DNA from 4 places in the Neorhizobium sp. T25_27 genome. Region 1 is predicted to be linked to each of the others. Evidence: riboswitches for the same ligand, from Rfam matches in the RefSeq annotation. Region 1 holds a riboswitch; each other region holds the start of a gene.
What was found. A riboswitch is a leader RNA that binds a small molecule or an ion and turns the genes downstream of it on or off. The one in region 1 is predicted to bind cobalamin.

Region 1 (3,605 bases):
CGGTCGCGAGCGCCGCCTTGTTGTTGGCGAGCGTGGCATCGAAACCGGCTGCCAGTGCCTTGGCGGTGACGGGCGTGCCATCGGAGAACAGGCGGCCGGGTTTCAGGGTCACGGTCCAGATCAGGTCCCCGATGCGCTCCGCCTTCTCGGCCAGCTCCGGCACGAGCTTGCCGTCCCGATCGACGGTGAAGAGGTTCTCGCCGACGCCATGGCTGACCAGCGCCCAGCCGTTCGAGCCCTTGGCGGGGTCCGTGCCGCTGGTGATGTAGGTGGCACCGACGCGAAGCGGCTCGCCTGCGAAGACAGTGCCTGCGGCGGCCAAGGTGGTGGCGGTGAACCAGGCGGCGGCTAGGCGCGATAGCGTCTGCGACGTCAATTCTCTCTCCTCTTGTTCTGTTCGGATGGGATACGAAGCCGCTGCTTGCGGCCCGTTGGGTGATAGGCGAAGTTCTCGACGATCCGGCCGCCAAGCAGGTGCTCGCCGACGATCCGGTCGATCGCATCTTCGGTGACGCCGCCGTAATAGGTGCCTTCCGGAAACACCTGCAGCACGGGCGCCAGACTGCAGGGACCGAGACAGGTGGATTTTGCGGTCATCGTGCCGTCGCCGGCAGCGCGCAATTTCTGCCGCTCCTGTTGGTTGCGCAGATGTCCCCAGATCAAATCGGCTCCGGCCGCGTTGCAGGGGCCGCCCTGGCAGACGAGTGCGCGGCGTTTCTGGGCTGGCACGAGTGAACCTTCGATGACGGGTGGGTTTTCGGTTTTCGGGACATCCAGCTCCTCGGCCGTCTCCAGCAGTTCGCCGAGAAGCTGCGCCATCAGCGTGCTGGAGGCGATATCCTTGGCGACGGACAAGGCCGGCCAGGGGCGGCTGTCGGCGGCCTTCCAGCGCGTCAGCGATTTCGTTAGCCAGATATGGAAGCTCGGCTCCATGGGCAGGACGAGCGGCACGATGACGACGGTTTCGACATCCTCGTCGAGCAGATTGGACAGCGCTTCGCGCAGCGAGGGGGTTCCCTGTTCGGTAAAGGCGAACCGCACCGTTCCGGCCCCGGTCATGCCGGCCGCAAGTTTCGCGAGCCGCTGCATTTCCAGATGCGGCGATGCCGCAAAGGCGGATTTGGCGATCAGGAGGACGGCGCGCCCGGATACGTTCTGGGAAGATAATCCCTGTGTTTTCACTGCCTTCGTCTCACTCAAGGAGGCGGCAGCAAAAATGAAGGTTGCGGCAGGCACGATGGCCCGACGGAACCGTCATTCCTGTGGCACACCCCGACCACGGAACTTCTATCGTCAGGCAGGTCTCCTGGCTCGCGGGTCAAAGCCTTCATCGTCCGTCTTCCCGGCATTGACTGCCAGTGACATGTTGGACGAACGGCTCACCGCTCACAGTTGCGGGACAGCTCCGGTTTTTACCGGATTCCCTCTTAGCTTCCATCGCGGGATGGAAGAACCTTGACGCCGCCAACCTACACTCCCGCTGCCGACTGTCAACGGCGCCGCTTCATGCAGCATCACGCGGCTGGTCCGGAACTGCCGTAACAATTCCGGACCAAGGTTATTGCATCAATGCGATGCGCCGGAGCCGCCGACGGCAACGATCGTAAAGGGTTTTCCTTCGACGGGAATCGTCCGGACCTCCTTCAGGCTTTCCGCATCGACAACGCGAACCAGCGAGTGCCGCGGATCGGTAATGACGATATGGCCGTCCGCAACGGCAAGACGCGGCCGCGGATCACGCCAATGGCCGTCCTTGCTGTAGGGCTCGGTGACCTTGGCTTTGCGAACGATCTCGCCCTTGATCACGTCCAGCACATGAAGATCACCGTCCTCCGTCAGGATGTAGGCACTGCGCGGCGTTGCTGGGTCCAGCAGGAAGTCGACGCGGCGGGTGGGCAGGGCGATCAGTCGGAAGTGCTTCTCGGCGTCCGGATCGATCAGGACGATTTTGTCCTCGCCGTAGTTGCCGAGGAAAAACTGCATCGCCTTGCCACCAAGCAAGGTCCCGGTGCTGCCCTTTGGCAGATCCGCCGGGTAAGCGAGCATGTCCAGCTTCGGGCCATCAATGCCACCGGGCCGGGCAACGAGAACTCCTTCCTTGCAACCGAAGGCAACCAGCCGGGCCGAGGTGGCCTCGCCGTGAAGATCGGTGCATTTCGCGACGTCGCCGAACTGCTTGCCCGCCTGATCGACGACCCGAAGGCCGACCCTCGGCGGCAGTTCGTCGGGCTTGGTTTCGATTTCAGTGTTTGGGACCGACACGAGCACGAAACGACCCATCGTCACCGCTACGCCGTGATGCGGCTTCGTCGTGTCGACTGTCTTCACGTGAGCCCTGCCTTCGAGAAGAGCGGTTTCGTCGATGATATCCGCCTTGCCGCCTCGATCGTAAAAGAGGATCGCATGGTCGTCATGCGGAACGACGTGGAAAGGACGCTTGCCCTCGAAAGTCACGGGCAACAGCCCGACGTCGGAAACCTCCAGATCCCGATGCTCCCCGTGATCGGAGAAATCGATGCCAGTCCTGATGACGTGCACGATGTCATCATCCGACTGGGTAACGAATACGGTCTGGCCGGACGCGCTGGCGGTCAGTGCCGCGGGGCCCTTGACGTCATGGCGGCCGAGTTCTTTGCCGTTCTCGAAGTTGATGGCACGCACGACGGGGTTCGTGTGATCGCCGACAAACAGACGCCATGCCTCCTTCGTCTCATGATCTTCATCGGCAAACGCTCCGGACGCCGCGAAGATCAGGCCTGCCGCGACAGCGCCTAGCAGGCGGCTTGTAGTGAGGGACAAATTCATGAGGTTCCTTCCTTATTGTTTGAACTTTTGTAGCGCCGAGCGCTTATCCAGCACATGGCTATGTACGTAATATCGTTACATTCAATGTTGAGAGTGTAATAACATTACATAGGCGGCCGTTGTCAATCCCTGCGATGGCGACATTTGCCTCGTCCACGCTGGTAGGGCATGCAGCCTGCGGGTTTGACGCGGCAGGACAAATGGACCTCAAAGATTGCCTGGCGGCAGTCGGCCTTGCCGTTTGAGGAAAATCCGTCGTTGCTGACATAAAACTCTTACATATCGGGAGGAAATCTGCTGTCGGCAGGCCGTGGGGCCTGGCAAACGGCAGAGGACCTTCTCCGATGAAGACATTGCAACAGGTGGCGACACGAGCCGGATGTTCGCTGGCGACGGCGAGCCGGGCGCTCAGTCGCAACGGCAATGTCAGCGATCGCATGGCCCGCAGGGTCCGTCGCGCGGCGGCAGAGCTCGGATATCGGCCGATCAATTCGACGGCCGGCAGGCCCGGGCAACGGCCGGTCGTCGGCGTGCTGATCCCCAGCATCACCAATCCCGTCTTCGCCTCGTCGCTTTCCAGCATCCAGAACCGCATGCTGGTCGCCGGCCACGGCGTGCTGATCGCCCAGTCGAACTACGATCCTGCACGCGAGGCGGACGCAGTCGCCTCGCTTCTCAACGACCGGCCGACCGGGCTGATCCTGACCGTCTGCGATCCCGCCACAAGCGTCACCCTCACATCCTCGCTGCCGCCAACCGTGCTTCTCAACAACATGCCGACCTCGCTGTTTCCCGCCGCC
Region 2 (3,605 bases), on a different contig from region 1:
AGATCCCTTGTCTATGTTTCAATTTTCGACAGCCAATTATTTCAGTATGCAGTGAATTTCAATTTTGCCGCAACCTTAGGAAGTTCATCCTGAATGCGCAATTAACGTGCGCCGCGACGAAGCAAGCCCGGCCGCTGGCATATGCCGCGACCGGGCTTGGCGTAGAGGTGGCCAATGCCTGCTTATCTGTAAGGCGAGATGCAGCGTGCCCGCACGCCGGCGCGCGGCGCATAGGTATCGTCCCAGGCCCGATAGCTGCGATAACGGCTTTCACACCAGGCGACGTGACGGCTCGAATAGCCGCCCCGGTCGGCCTGTATGGCACCACCGATGATGGCACCGGCGCCGAAGGCGGCGAGCGGGAACCAGAACCCGTTGTAATAACGGTAGCCGGGCCGGCGATCGCGATAACCGCGGTGGCCGCGATACCAGCCATAGCGGTCACGCCGGAAGTCGCGACGGTACTGGACATTGGTGATATCCCCGGCGGCCGAAATGCCTGACGGGGGAGCCGGCATCTGAATGGCCTGCGCTGGCACAAGCCCGGCAAAGGTGGTCGCGATGGCAACCGCCGCCGCAGTCAGACGTAGACGAAAGGCGTTCATGTGTTTCCTCATTCTGATTTTTAATCAGAAAACAACGCCAGACGCAGGTTTCGGTTCCTGGAAGCGCGCCCGGCACCGATCACCGCGGATCACGAATTGGCGATCAGGCGACGATCGAAAGTTGCGCCTGGTCGCCCTGCAGCCGGTTGACCATGAAGTTCGAATACCATTCGACGAACTGCATGACGCCGCCTTCGTGGAGTGGCGAATAGGGACCCGGCTCATAAGCGGGCGAGCGGATGCCGAAGGCGTTTTCCTCGACGATCTGGCGGTCCTGGTCGTTGGTCATGTTCCAGACATGGGTCAGTTCCTCGAGATTGTAGTCGACGCCCTCGACCGCATCCTTGTGGACCAGCCATTTTGTGGTGACCGCCGTTTCCTCCGGCCCGAGCGGGGTGACGCGGAACGAGATCGCGTGGTCGCCCAGAATGTGGTTCCAGCTGCTCGGATAGTGGAAGAGCAGCATGGTGCCGATCGAGTTGATCGTTACGTCCTCGGAGAGTTTGCGCTGCACGGCGTTGCGGCCGCTCATCGTATAACTCTCGGCATCTTCGATCAGCGGCATGCGCGCGACGCGGAACTGGCCGGTCTCGTCCATCCGGAATTCGCTCGGCAACCCGGCCTCCTCGCAACGCTGCCAATGGGCGGCGATGACCGGATCGTCCTTGGCGCCCTGGACGCCGGTTGCGGTGGGCGATTCCGGATAGGTGCGGCAGAGCTCCGGGTGGTTGGCGGCGCAGTGGTAGCACTCGCGGTTGTTTTCCCAGACGAGCTTCCAATTGCCCTTCTCGATGATCGTCGACTGGTGCGCGACCTTGGCTTCCGAGAGGCGATGCGGGGCCATATAGGGCTCGATCGCCGCACGAACCGGCGCGAAATCCGGCGCCTCGTTCGCAAGGCAGATGAAGATAAAGCCCGCCACGCTTTCGCAATGGACCTTCTTCATGCTGAACTGGGTCTTGTCGAAGTCCTGGCCCATCTGGCGGCCGACCAGAAGCGAGCCGTCCAGCTCGTAGGTCCATTGGTGGTAGGGACAGACGAGCCGGACCGCCGAGCCATGCTCCTTGGTGCAGACGCGGCTGCCGCGATGGCGGCAGGTATTGTGCAGCGCCCGGATCTGGTTGTCGCGGCCGCGCACGACGACGACCGGATAATCGCCGATCTGCAGGGTGAAATAGGCTCCGGCCTTGGGCAGCTCGCAATCATGCCCGACGAACAGCCAGTCGCGATACCAGATCATTTCCAGATCGAGCTTGAAATAGGCGGGATCGGTATAGAAGGGCTGTTCGAGGCTGAAGCCTTCACGGCGGTTCTTAAGCTGCCGCAGGGCTTGATTGCGAATTTCCATATTATCTTCCTCGTCAATGTGGACAGCGGAAGGACATGGAAATGCCGGCCGGCCTTCAAGGCCCACCCAACACCCTGTCCCGAACGCCCGCCGCGTCCGGTCGTCATTTTTGATCCCGAGGCTGGTTTCCGGGCTCAGGAGCTTGTCCCGTTCAGGGGACCGGCTCGGCGCCTTCCCGGGTGGCCCTTGCGGCTCTTTCCCAGTGGCTCATGCCGTGCCTTATTGCTCCACCACCGTTGCGGGGGCAGCGCCAGATTAGGGTTTCTAAAGACCCCTGCCGGCTTCCCAATTCTCCGCCTTCCCTAGTCAGGCGGCACCTCAAGATCGAGGCGGATATAATCATCGAGCGAGCGTGTCGCATAGGCGACATTGCGACATCGGCAACCGCGTTGGCGACAGCGGCGAAACGGCCCAAAATGCAACACTCCAGCCCCGCGAAAGCGAAACCTGTCATTAAGGGATAAGCCATAAAATCCCGGCGTGAATGGGAGCGATGCCACCGTGCAGGCCAAGGGAAAGATCCGTTACTACAAAGCCCCTCCACCGCCTCCGGCGCCGGTGGTAGTGAAGACTGCTTCCCATTCCGAATTCCTCCGGACGGGGCGCAGCTCCCGCTACAATCCGGTCTGGCTGCCGGAAGAGCGCCGCTATCTCACCCATAACGAAGTCGCCGAGCGCACGGGCAAAAGGCTCGAGGCAGCTGGGGAAACGAGCCACAACCGGATCAACTCCTTCCATCGCTCGATCAACTTTCCGAAGATCATCTTCCACCACACGCTCGATGAGCGGCCGCATCTCGGCTATTGCCACGTCACCGCGGCAAGAACGTTTCTTCCACGCGGCGGCCCGGTGAGCTGGTCGTTCTATATCGCCAACTTCTTCTCCAAGATCGGCGAGGAAGAAACCTTTTTCGAGCATATCAGCCCGGCCAATTCACGCATGTATTTTGCCGTTGCGGTCGAACGCGAGGCGGGTCAGCCGCTGCAGATCAACCGCACGATCCGCAAGAACGGCCTTCTGTTCCAGACCAATGATCCGATGGAAGCCATCAAGAACGTGCTGATGCTCGGCACTTCCAACGAAATGCTCCGCGAGATCATCAAAAAGCTTTGAAGACGCCCGGGTCCGCGTTATTGACGGGCGGATATGACGGCTCAAATCATCGACATCACCCGGGATCATGCCGGCGCGCTTCGTCAAGCCTGCACCGTCCTTGGCGACGGCTTGCCCGTGGCGATCCCGACCGAGACGGTCTACGGACTTGCGGCCGACGCCACCAATCCCGCCGCCATCACCCGCATCTACGAGACCAAGGGCCGGCCGCGCTTCAACCCGCTGATCTGCCACATGTCGGATCTCGACATGGCCGAGCGCTATGCCGACTTCGATCCGATCTCGCGCAGGCTTGCCGAAGCCTTCTGGCCAGGCCCCCTCACCCTGATCCTTCCGCTGAAGCCCGAGAGCGGCATTCATGCGCTGGCGACGGCCGGGCTCGATACGATCGGCATCCGGCTTCCCAAGGGCTTCGCTTCCGAGCTCATCCGCGCCTTCGGAAAGCCACTCGCGGCCCCCAGCGCCAATACGTCCGGCAAGGTGAGCCCGACCAGCGCGCGCCACGTGGCCGACGACCTGGGCGAGAAGCTGGCGTTGAT
Region 3 (3,605 bases), on a different contig from region 1:
GCATTGCGCCCGCGGGCCGATGGCGCGCATTCCGGAAAAGGAGGAGGCGGACTATCGCGCCTGCCTTCTGGGCTTCCGCGACTACGTCAACAAGAACGGCTTCAAGTCGGTCGTGCTCGGCCTGTCCGGCGGCATCGACAGTGCCATCTGCGCGGCGATCGCCGTCGATGCGCTGGGCGAGGAGAGGGTGCGCACGGTGATGCTGCCCTACCGCTATACGTCCGAGGATTCGCTGAAGGACGCGGCCGATTGCGCCAAGGCGCTCGGCTGCCGCTACGACATCGTGCAGATCGCCGAGCCGGTGGACGGTTTTTCGTCGGCGCTGGCCGAACTGTTCGAAGGAACCGACGAGGGGATCACCGAGGAGAACCTCCAGAGCCGCGCGCGCGGCACGATCCTGATGGCGATCTCCAACAAGTTCGGCTCGATGGTGGTGACGACTGGCAACAAGTCGGAAATGTCGGTCGGCTATGCGACCCTCTACGGCGACATGAATGGTGGCTTCAACCCGATCAAGGACCTCTACAAGATGCAGGTCTATGCGCTGGCCGCCTGGCGCAACGAACATCTGCCGCCGACGGCTCTTGGCCCGAGCGGCGAGGTGATCCCGAAGAACATCATCTCCAAGGCCCCGTCCGCGGAACTCAGACCCAACCAGACCGACCAGGATTCGCTGCCGCCCTATCCGGTGCTCGACGATATCCTCGAATGCCTGGTCGAGCTGGAAATGGGGACCGAGGAGATCGTTGCCCGCGGCCACGACATCGCAACTGTTCACCGGATCGAGCACCTGCTCTATCTCGCCGAATACAAGCGGCGCCAATCGGCGCCGGGCGTCAAGATCACCAAGAAGAACTTCGGCCGCGATCGGCGTTATCCGATCACCAACCGGTTCCGCGATCGGTAGGAGAGGATCATGGCCCTGCGCAGCTCGGTCGAGATCTTCAATATCCGGACGAGGACGATGCGGGTGGTCTGGCAGACGGAAGCCCTGTTCGAGGCGCCCAACTGGTCGCCCGACGGGTGTTATCTGATGCTGAACAGCGAGGGCCTGATCTATCGGCTGTCACCGGAGGGTGACGACGGGCCAGGACTGGTCGATACCGGCTTTGCCCGCCAATGCAACAACGACCACGGCATTTCGCCGGGCGGTTCGCTGATCGCCATTTCCGACAAGGTAGAGTTCGGCAAGTCGGCGATCTATGTGCTCCCCGCCGGTGGCGGCGTGCCACGGCTGGTGACCCGGAACCTGCCGTCCTACTGGCATGGCTGGTCACCGGACGGAAAAAGTTTCGCCTATTGCGGCATCCGCGGCGACGAGTTCGACATCTATACGATCGGCATCGAAGGTGGCGCAGAGACGCGGCTGACCTTCGGCGAGGGCCGCAACGACGGGCCGGATTTTTCGCCGGATGGAAAATGGATCTATTTCAATTCCAGCCGCACCGGATTGACGCAGATCTGGCGGGTTCCGGCCGCCGGCGGCGTGGCCGAGCGGATCACCGATGGCGGTTACGGCGACTGGTTCCCGCATCCGTCACCGAAGGGTGACAAGATCGTCTTTGTCTCCTACGACGCCGATGTCTTCGACCACCCGCGCGATCTCGACGTCCGCGTCAGGCTGATGGACATGGACGGCGGCAATGTCGAAACGCTGTTCGAGCTCTTTGGCGGGCAGGGCACGATGAATTCACCGAACTGGTCGCCGGATGGCGATGAGTTTGCCTACGTGCGCTATTTCCTAGTCGCATGAGCGCCTTGCGCGGAGGATAGCGTAAGGGCATAACCGATCCTGTCAGGTGCCGGCGACAAGCCGGAGAATCGGGAATCCGGGGTGGAACCGGAACGTGCCCAACGCTGTGAGGTGGACGCTCGGCCGCAGGATTGAAAGCCACTGGGATTTTCCCGGGAAGGCGGCGGCGGAAGCGGACGAAGCCAAGTCAGAAGACCGGCCTGACAAGATAGACCAGCCCGCGCGGACAGCGGAAAGGTTTCGGACCTCTCTTTGCTTCTGAAGGGCAAGGGAGCGACGGCATTGTTGGGGACAAACGATGCAGCCTGATCCTTTCGCGCATGCCTTGCTGCCTGCCGGTGAATTTTCGAAGGCCGAGCGCGCGGCCGTCTACAGGGCGATCGAGACGCGCCGCGACGTGCGCGACCAGTTCCTGCCCGATCCACTGCCGGACGACCTGGTAAGGCGGCTGCTTGGCGCAGCGCATTCGGCACCCTCGGTCGGCTTCATGCAGCCCTGGAATTTCATCCTCATCCGCGATCCTGCAGTGCGAGAGGCGGCTCGTGCCGCCTTCTCGCGCGCCAATGACGAAGCCGTCGAGATGTTTGCCGAGGAAAGCCGTGACCTCTATCGCAGCCTCAAGCTCGAAGGCATCGTCAAGGCGCCGCTGTCGATCTGCGTCACCTGCGATCCGGATCGTGCCGGCCCGGTCGTGCTCGGCCGCACCCACAACCCGCGCATGGACGTCTATTCGACCGTCTGCGCCGTGCAGAACCTGTGGCTTGCGGCAAGGGCCGAGGGCGTCGGTGTCGGCTGGGTCAGCATCTTTCACGAGGAGGACGTGCGTGCGCTGCTGGGCATTCCCGATCGCGTCGAGATCGTCGCGTGGCTGTGCCTCGGTTATACCGACCGCCTCTACGCCGAGCCGGAATTGGCGCTCAAGGGCTGGCGCCAGCGGTTGGCCCTGGAGGAGCTGATCTTTCAGGATCGCTGGGATAACCGTTGATCACTGCTGCGGCTGCGGTCCTGCCGATTTCGGATTGCTGAGGTCGATATCCGCTTCAGGCAGGAAAGCCGGCCCGACGGTGCGCACCTTCTTGTTTGGATCGTATGGCCGCTCCGGCGGCGGCGTGAGCACCGGCGGCTGGACCGCGGCCTGCGGCTTTTGCGGGCGGGTCTGCAGTTTGGTGATCCCGGAATAGGGCTGCTCTTCCCTCGGAAGTTCGATGCCCGGCACCTTTCGGCGATCGTCGACAACAGGCGGCAGCGGCTCGAACGAGGGGATGCAGCGCTGTTCGCGAATGGCGGCGAGAATGGCATTCCGCTCTTCCGAGGGCAGGATCATCTGCCGCGAACTGTTCCGTTCCGCCGCCAGCGCGTCGCGGCTCTGCTCCATTCTTTCCAGCGCATCCCGCATCTGGCCGCAGACCTCGGCATTCGGGCCACCCAGAACCACGACGCTACCATTGCCGCAGCCGGCGCGGCGCATGTCGACCCGCAACTCCCGGATATCGGCATTGTATTCGCCAAGCTGCTGGGCGTAGCTGCGCGCCGCAGACGTGTTGCCGATGATCTGCGGGCTGTTTCCAAGTTTCCGGTAAAGGGCCGCACAAACGGCAGGGTCCCCCGCCAGCGCTGCGGCAGGCAGAAGCAAGAGCGGTATGGTCAGCAGGCCGCGAAGCGGTATCGGCAATTCCGGCATCCTCTCCTAATGGGAGATGGCATCATGGAACGTGCAGGTTGATAATCTCATAAAGCCGCGATCACCGCACGGTGAAATCGATCCCAAGCGCCGTTCGAGCCCCGAACGGGGCCCGCGCTAAGGCATGAGAAGATCGGCAACTCAGGATTGAATTTGCAGATTTGGCTGCGA
Region 4 (3,605 bases), on a different contig from region 1:
CAGGTCGGAAAGGCTGGTCAGCCGCAGGCTCGGCAAGTTTGAGCCCCAGACGGCCGCGATGCCGTTCAGGTCGCTGCCGGAAAAGGACAGCACCACCACATCGGCCGGCGACTGGTTGAGGTCGACCGGTTCGATGAGGTCGTCAAGCGACGACGATGTGGTGGCGAGTATGTGCATCCTTCCCTCGGGCCTTCTTATGCGGCCAGCATCCTTTCGATCGCGGCGCGGTCGATGCCTTTTTCGCCGATCACGACGAGGCGGCTTGTCCGCGCTTCGCCGGGTGCCCAGGCGCGGTCGAAATAATGGTTCACGCGCGATCCTACCGCCTGAACCTGCAGGCGCATCGGCTTGTTCGCGACTTCCACGAAGCCTTTTATGCGCAGCACGTTTTCCGCCTCCGCCGTCGCGGAAATGCGTGCGGCGAGCTGTTCGGCGTCGGTGACTGCGGCCAGATCGACGACGAAGCTGTCGAAATCGTCGTGATCGTGGTCGAGTTCGTCGTCGTGATGGGTCTTGCGGTTTTCGATATCGTCCTCGACGGCGAGGCCGAGGCCGATCAGCACGGCCGGATCGATGGCGCCGTTGGCAGCCGAGACGATTTTCACGGCACGTGGCAGATGGGCGGACACGCGATCCCTGGCGGTCGCGAGGCCGGCGGCATCCAGGAGGTCGCTCTTGGTGAGCACGATCATGTCGGCGCAGGCCACCTGGTCCTCGAACACTTCCTCGACCGGATCGTCATGGTCGATCGAACCGTCCGCGTCGCGCTGCGCTTCCAGCGCCTCGTGATCGTCGGCAACGCGACCTTCAGCGAGCGCCAGTCCGTCGACCACGGCAATCACCGCGTCGACCGTCACCCGTGCCTTGACGTCAGGCCATTGGAAGGCCTGGACGAGGGGTTTCGGCAGCGCGAGGCCGGAGGTTTCGATGAGGATGTGGTCGACGCGGGGTTCGATAGCCAGGATCCGGTCGATCGCCGGCACGAAATCGTCCGCCACGGTGCAGCAGATGCAGCCGTTGGCGAGCTCGATGATATTGTCTTCCGGGCAGCTTTCGATGCCGCAGCCTTTCAGCACGTCGCCGTCGATGCCGACATCGCCGAATTCATTGACGATGATCGCCAGCCGCTTGCCCTTCAGGTTTTCGATCAGGTTGCGGATCAGCGTGGTCTTGCCGGCTCCCAGAAACCCGGTAACGACGGTGCAGGGAACGCGGTCGAACGAAACGCTCATGATGGCATGTCCTCGTGGTGATGAAAGGGTGGAATACGGGCCGTCATGCCCTTGCCGCGCAGGCAGGTCGGGCGGCCGCGAAGGGGAAGGAAGCCGCGCTCGTCCTCGGCCAGCATCATCGCGCCGGTGACGATGTCCTCGACATTGTCGAGCGACAGGTGGCCGAAGACATAGGACCAGCCGCTCTTGTGGTTGAAGGCGGCGCTCGGGCTTTTTTCGCAATTGGCAAGGCAGGTGACCGGCTTGACCGCGAGCGGCTTGCCGTTTGCTGCCTCGCGCAGCGCCGCGATCAGTGCGATGCCGGGCCGGATTTCGCCGTCGGACGCGTCACGGCAATTGGTGCAGACGAAAATCGTCACATCTGCCGGGCCGGCGGTTGCCGGATCATCTGGTCGGTGGTCACTCATCGGTCAGCCGCGTTCCCGCCGGGGTCGAAAAATCGGGGCGCGGAGCAGAAGGTCGAAATCCCTCTGCGGTGATCGAGAAACTTCCTCCGGAGCACCCCGCCCGGTGAAGCAAAATTAATCGGACGGCAGGTCTCCTGGCTCGCGGGTCGTCGCCATTTGCCTGCCTTCCCAGGATACCGTTGGCCGGATTTCCCAGTGGCTTGACGGCCAAATGGCCGTTTTAGGCAATGGCTCGCCGCCTACAGTTGCGGGGGCAGCCGCGGCATTGGTCCTGAAAAAAGGGATCGCACCGCATTCTCTCTTAGCCCTCCCCGTTGCCGGAAAGGGACCATCTCCTTTCAAGTAAGCCCGGTCGCAGGCCCATGTCAATGCGTCGCAAAGGCGATTGCCGTCACGCCGAATTCGTCTATAGTGGCCGAGCCTATGGTGCCCGAAAGGGTTTTAGAGGGAATGCGGTGCGACGGAATTCTGCCGTCCAACCCGCGGCTGCCCCCGCAACTGTAAGCGGAAAGTCTTCGACCAAAACGGCTGTTTGGCCGTCAAGCCACTGGGAAATCCGGCCAACGGGATCCTGGGAAGGCGGGAGAAGGCGTCCGATCCGCGAGCCAGGAGACCTGCCAGAGGCGGCAAAGAACGTGAACGGCCCTCGGGTGGAGGGCGAAAGGACGAGACCATGGTTACGAACTCTGCTGCAGCTGCAGTCAGCCTCTCCGCTTCGAAGATCATTCCCCTCAGCATGACGGCCCTGCTCGGCCTGTTCATCGTCGGCTTTGTCGGCTTCTCGCATCTGGAAGTCGTCCACAATGCCGCGCATGACACGCGCCACTCGCTCGCCTTCCCCTGCCACTGAGGAGTTCTCCCCAATGTCGTTGTTTCGCAACATCGTCTTCACGGCGGTGATCGCCGGGCTTTTGTCCGGACTGCTACTGACCGTGATGCAGAGCTTCTCCACCGTGCCGCTGATCCTGCAGGCGGAAGTGTTCGAGAATGCCGCGCCTGAGGCAGGCCACAGCCATGATGCTGCGCCGGCCGCAGGCGCCACGGCATCGGCCGCCGAGCATCACCACGGCGACGAAGCGTGGGCTCCCGCCGATGGCTTCGAGCGTTTCATCTATACTGCTGCCGCAGACATGCTGTCGGCTATCGGTTTTGCCCTTGTCCTGGTTGCCGCCTCGGAAGCGTTCGGCGGCTTCAAGGGCTGGCGCGGCGGCCTGATGTTCGGCATTGCCGGCTTCCTCGCCGTCATCCTTGCGCCCGGCCTCGGCCTGCCGCCGGAACTGCCCGGCATGCCGGCTGCGGAACTCGGCCCGCGCCAGATCTGGTGGGTCTCGACGGCGGTCTGCACGGCAGTGGGTCTCGGCCTGCTCGCCTATACCCGCTCGGCTGTGTTTGCAGCCCTTGCGATCGTGCTGCTGATCGCCCCGCATCTGGTCGGCGCGCCGCTGCCGCCAAGCCATGAAACGGCGGTCCCGATGGATCTCCATGCTCGCTTCGTCAACGCCGTCTACGCCACCAACCTGGTGTTCTGGGCGGTGCTCGGTGCGCTGGCCGGGGTCGTCCGCGAAAAGTTCCGCGCTGGCGAGGAAGCTTCTGCCGGATCTCCGGCGAAGCTTGCTTCCCGGTGAAGGAGATCGACGAGGCGTCCGTCGAGCGTCACCGCGCCAAGATGGCGAACCGCAAGGCGGTTCAGGATGCGGAAGTGGCCGAGAAGACCCAGGAAAAGGGTCTTCTCATCGTCCATACCGGGCCCGGCAAGGGCAAATCCACAGCTGCCTTCGGCCTGGCGCTGCGCATGCTCGGCAACAACCGCCGGGTCGGCGTCGTACAGTTCATCAAGGGCGCCTGGTCGACCGGGGAGCAGCCCGCGCTCGCCGTCTTCGGCGACCGCGTCGTCTGGCACACGATGGGCGAGGGTTTCACCTGGGAGACCCAGGACCTGAAGCGCGACGTCGCCGCGGCGGAAAAG

Region 2: another riboswitch for cobalamin. It lies ahead of C5J24_RS14235 (aromatic ring-hydroxylating dioxygenase subunit alpha); the one in region 1 lies ahead of C5J24_RS24145 ((2Fe-2S) ferredoxin domain-containing protein).
Region 3: another riboswitch for cobalamin. It lies ahead of bluB (5,6-dimethylbenzimidazole synthase); the one in region 1 lies ahead of C5J24_RS24145 ((2Fe-2S) ferredoxin domain-containing protein).
Region 4: another riboswitch for cobalamin. It lies ahead of C5J24_RS26840 (DUF1636 domain-containing protein); the one in region 1 lies ahead of C5J24_RS24145 ((2Fe-2S) ferredoxin domain-containing protein).

Annotation. Positions count from the first base shown of each region.
Region 1 covers NZ_PVBJ01000010.1:108,488-112,092, forward strand. The annotation lists gene C5J24_RS24140 (ABC transporter substrate-binding protein) at 1-376, opposite strand, end outside; gene C5J24_RS24145 ((2Fe-2S) ferredoxin domain-containing protein) at 373-1,182, opposite strand; cobalamin riboswitch at 1,279-1,473, opposite strand; gene aztD (zinc metallochaperone AztD) at 1,567-2,805, opposite strand; gene C5J24_RS24155 (substrate-binding domain-containing protein) at 3,150-3,605, shown strand, end outside.
Region 2 covers NZ_PVBJ01000004.1:197,762-201,366, reverse strand. The annotation lists gene C5J24_RS14240 (BA14K family protein) at 183-605, opposite strand; gene C5J24_RS14235 (aromatic ring-hydroxylating dioxygenase subunit alpha) at 709-1,953, opposite strand; cobalamin riboswitch at 2,055-2,289, opposite strand; gene C5J24_RS14230 (DUF6656 family protein) at 2,455-3,066, shown strand; gene C5J24_RS14225 (L-threonylcarbamoyladenylate synthase) at 3,100-3,605, shown strand, end outside.
Region 3 covers NZ_PVBJ01000001.1:1,133,667-1,137,271, reverse strand. The annotation lists gene C5J24_RS05655 (NAD+ synthase) at 1-907, shown strand, start outside; gene C5J24_RS05650 (TolB family protein) at 923-1,753, shown strand; cobalamin riboswitch at 1,781-1,972, shown strand; gene bluB (5,6-dimethylbenzimidazole synthase) at 2,052-2,738, shown strand; gene C5J24_RS05640 (hypothetical protein) at 2,739-3,434, opposite strand; gene C5J24_RS05635 (NADP-dependent malic enzyme) at 3,576-3,605, opposite strand, start outside.
Region 4 covers NZ_PVBJ01000012.1:173,543-177,147, forward strand. The annotation lists gene cobN (cobaltochelatase subunit CobN) at 1-177, opposite strand, end outside; gene cobW (cobalamin biosynthesis protein CobW) at 195-1,232, opposite strand; gene C5J24_RS26840 (DUF1636 domain-containing protein) at 1,229-1,639, opposite strand; cobalamin riboswitch at 1,746-1,987, opposite strand; cobalamin riboswitch at 2,047-2,276, shown strand; gene C5J24_RS26845 (CbtB-domain containing protein) at 2,313-2,489, shown strand; gene C5J24_RS26850 (CbtA family protein) at 2,503-3,264, shown strand; gene cobO (cob(I)yrinic acid a,c-diamide adenosyltransferase) at 3,261-3,605, shown strand, end outside.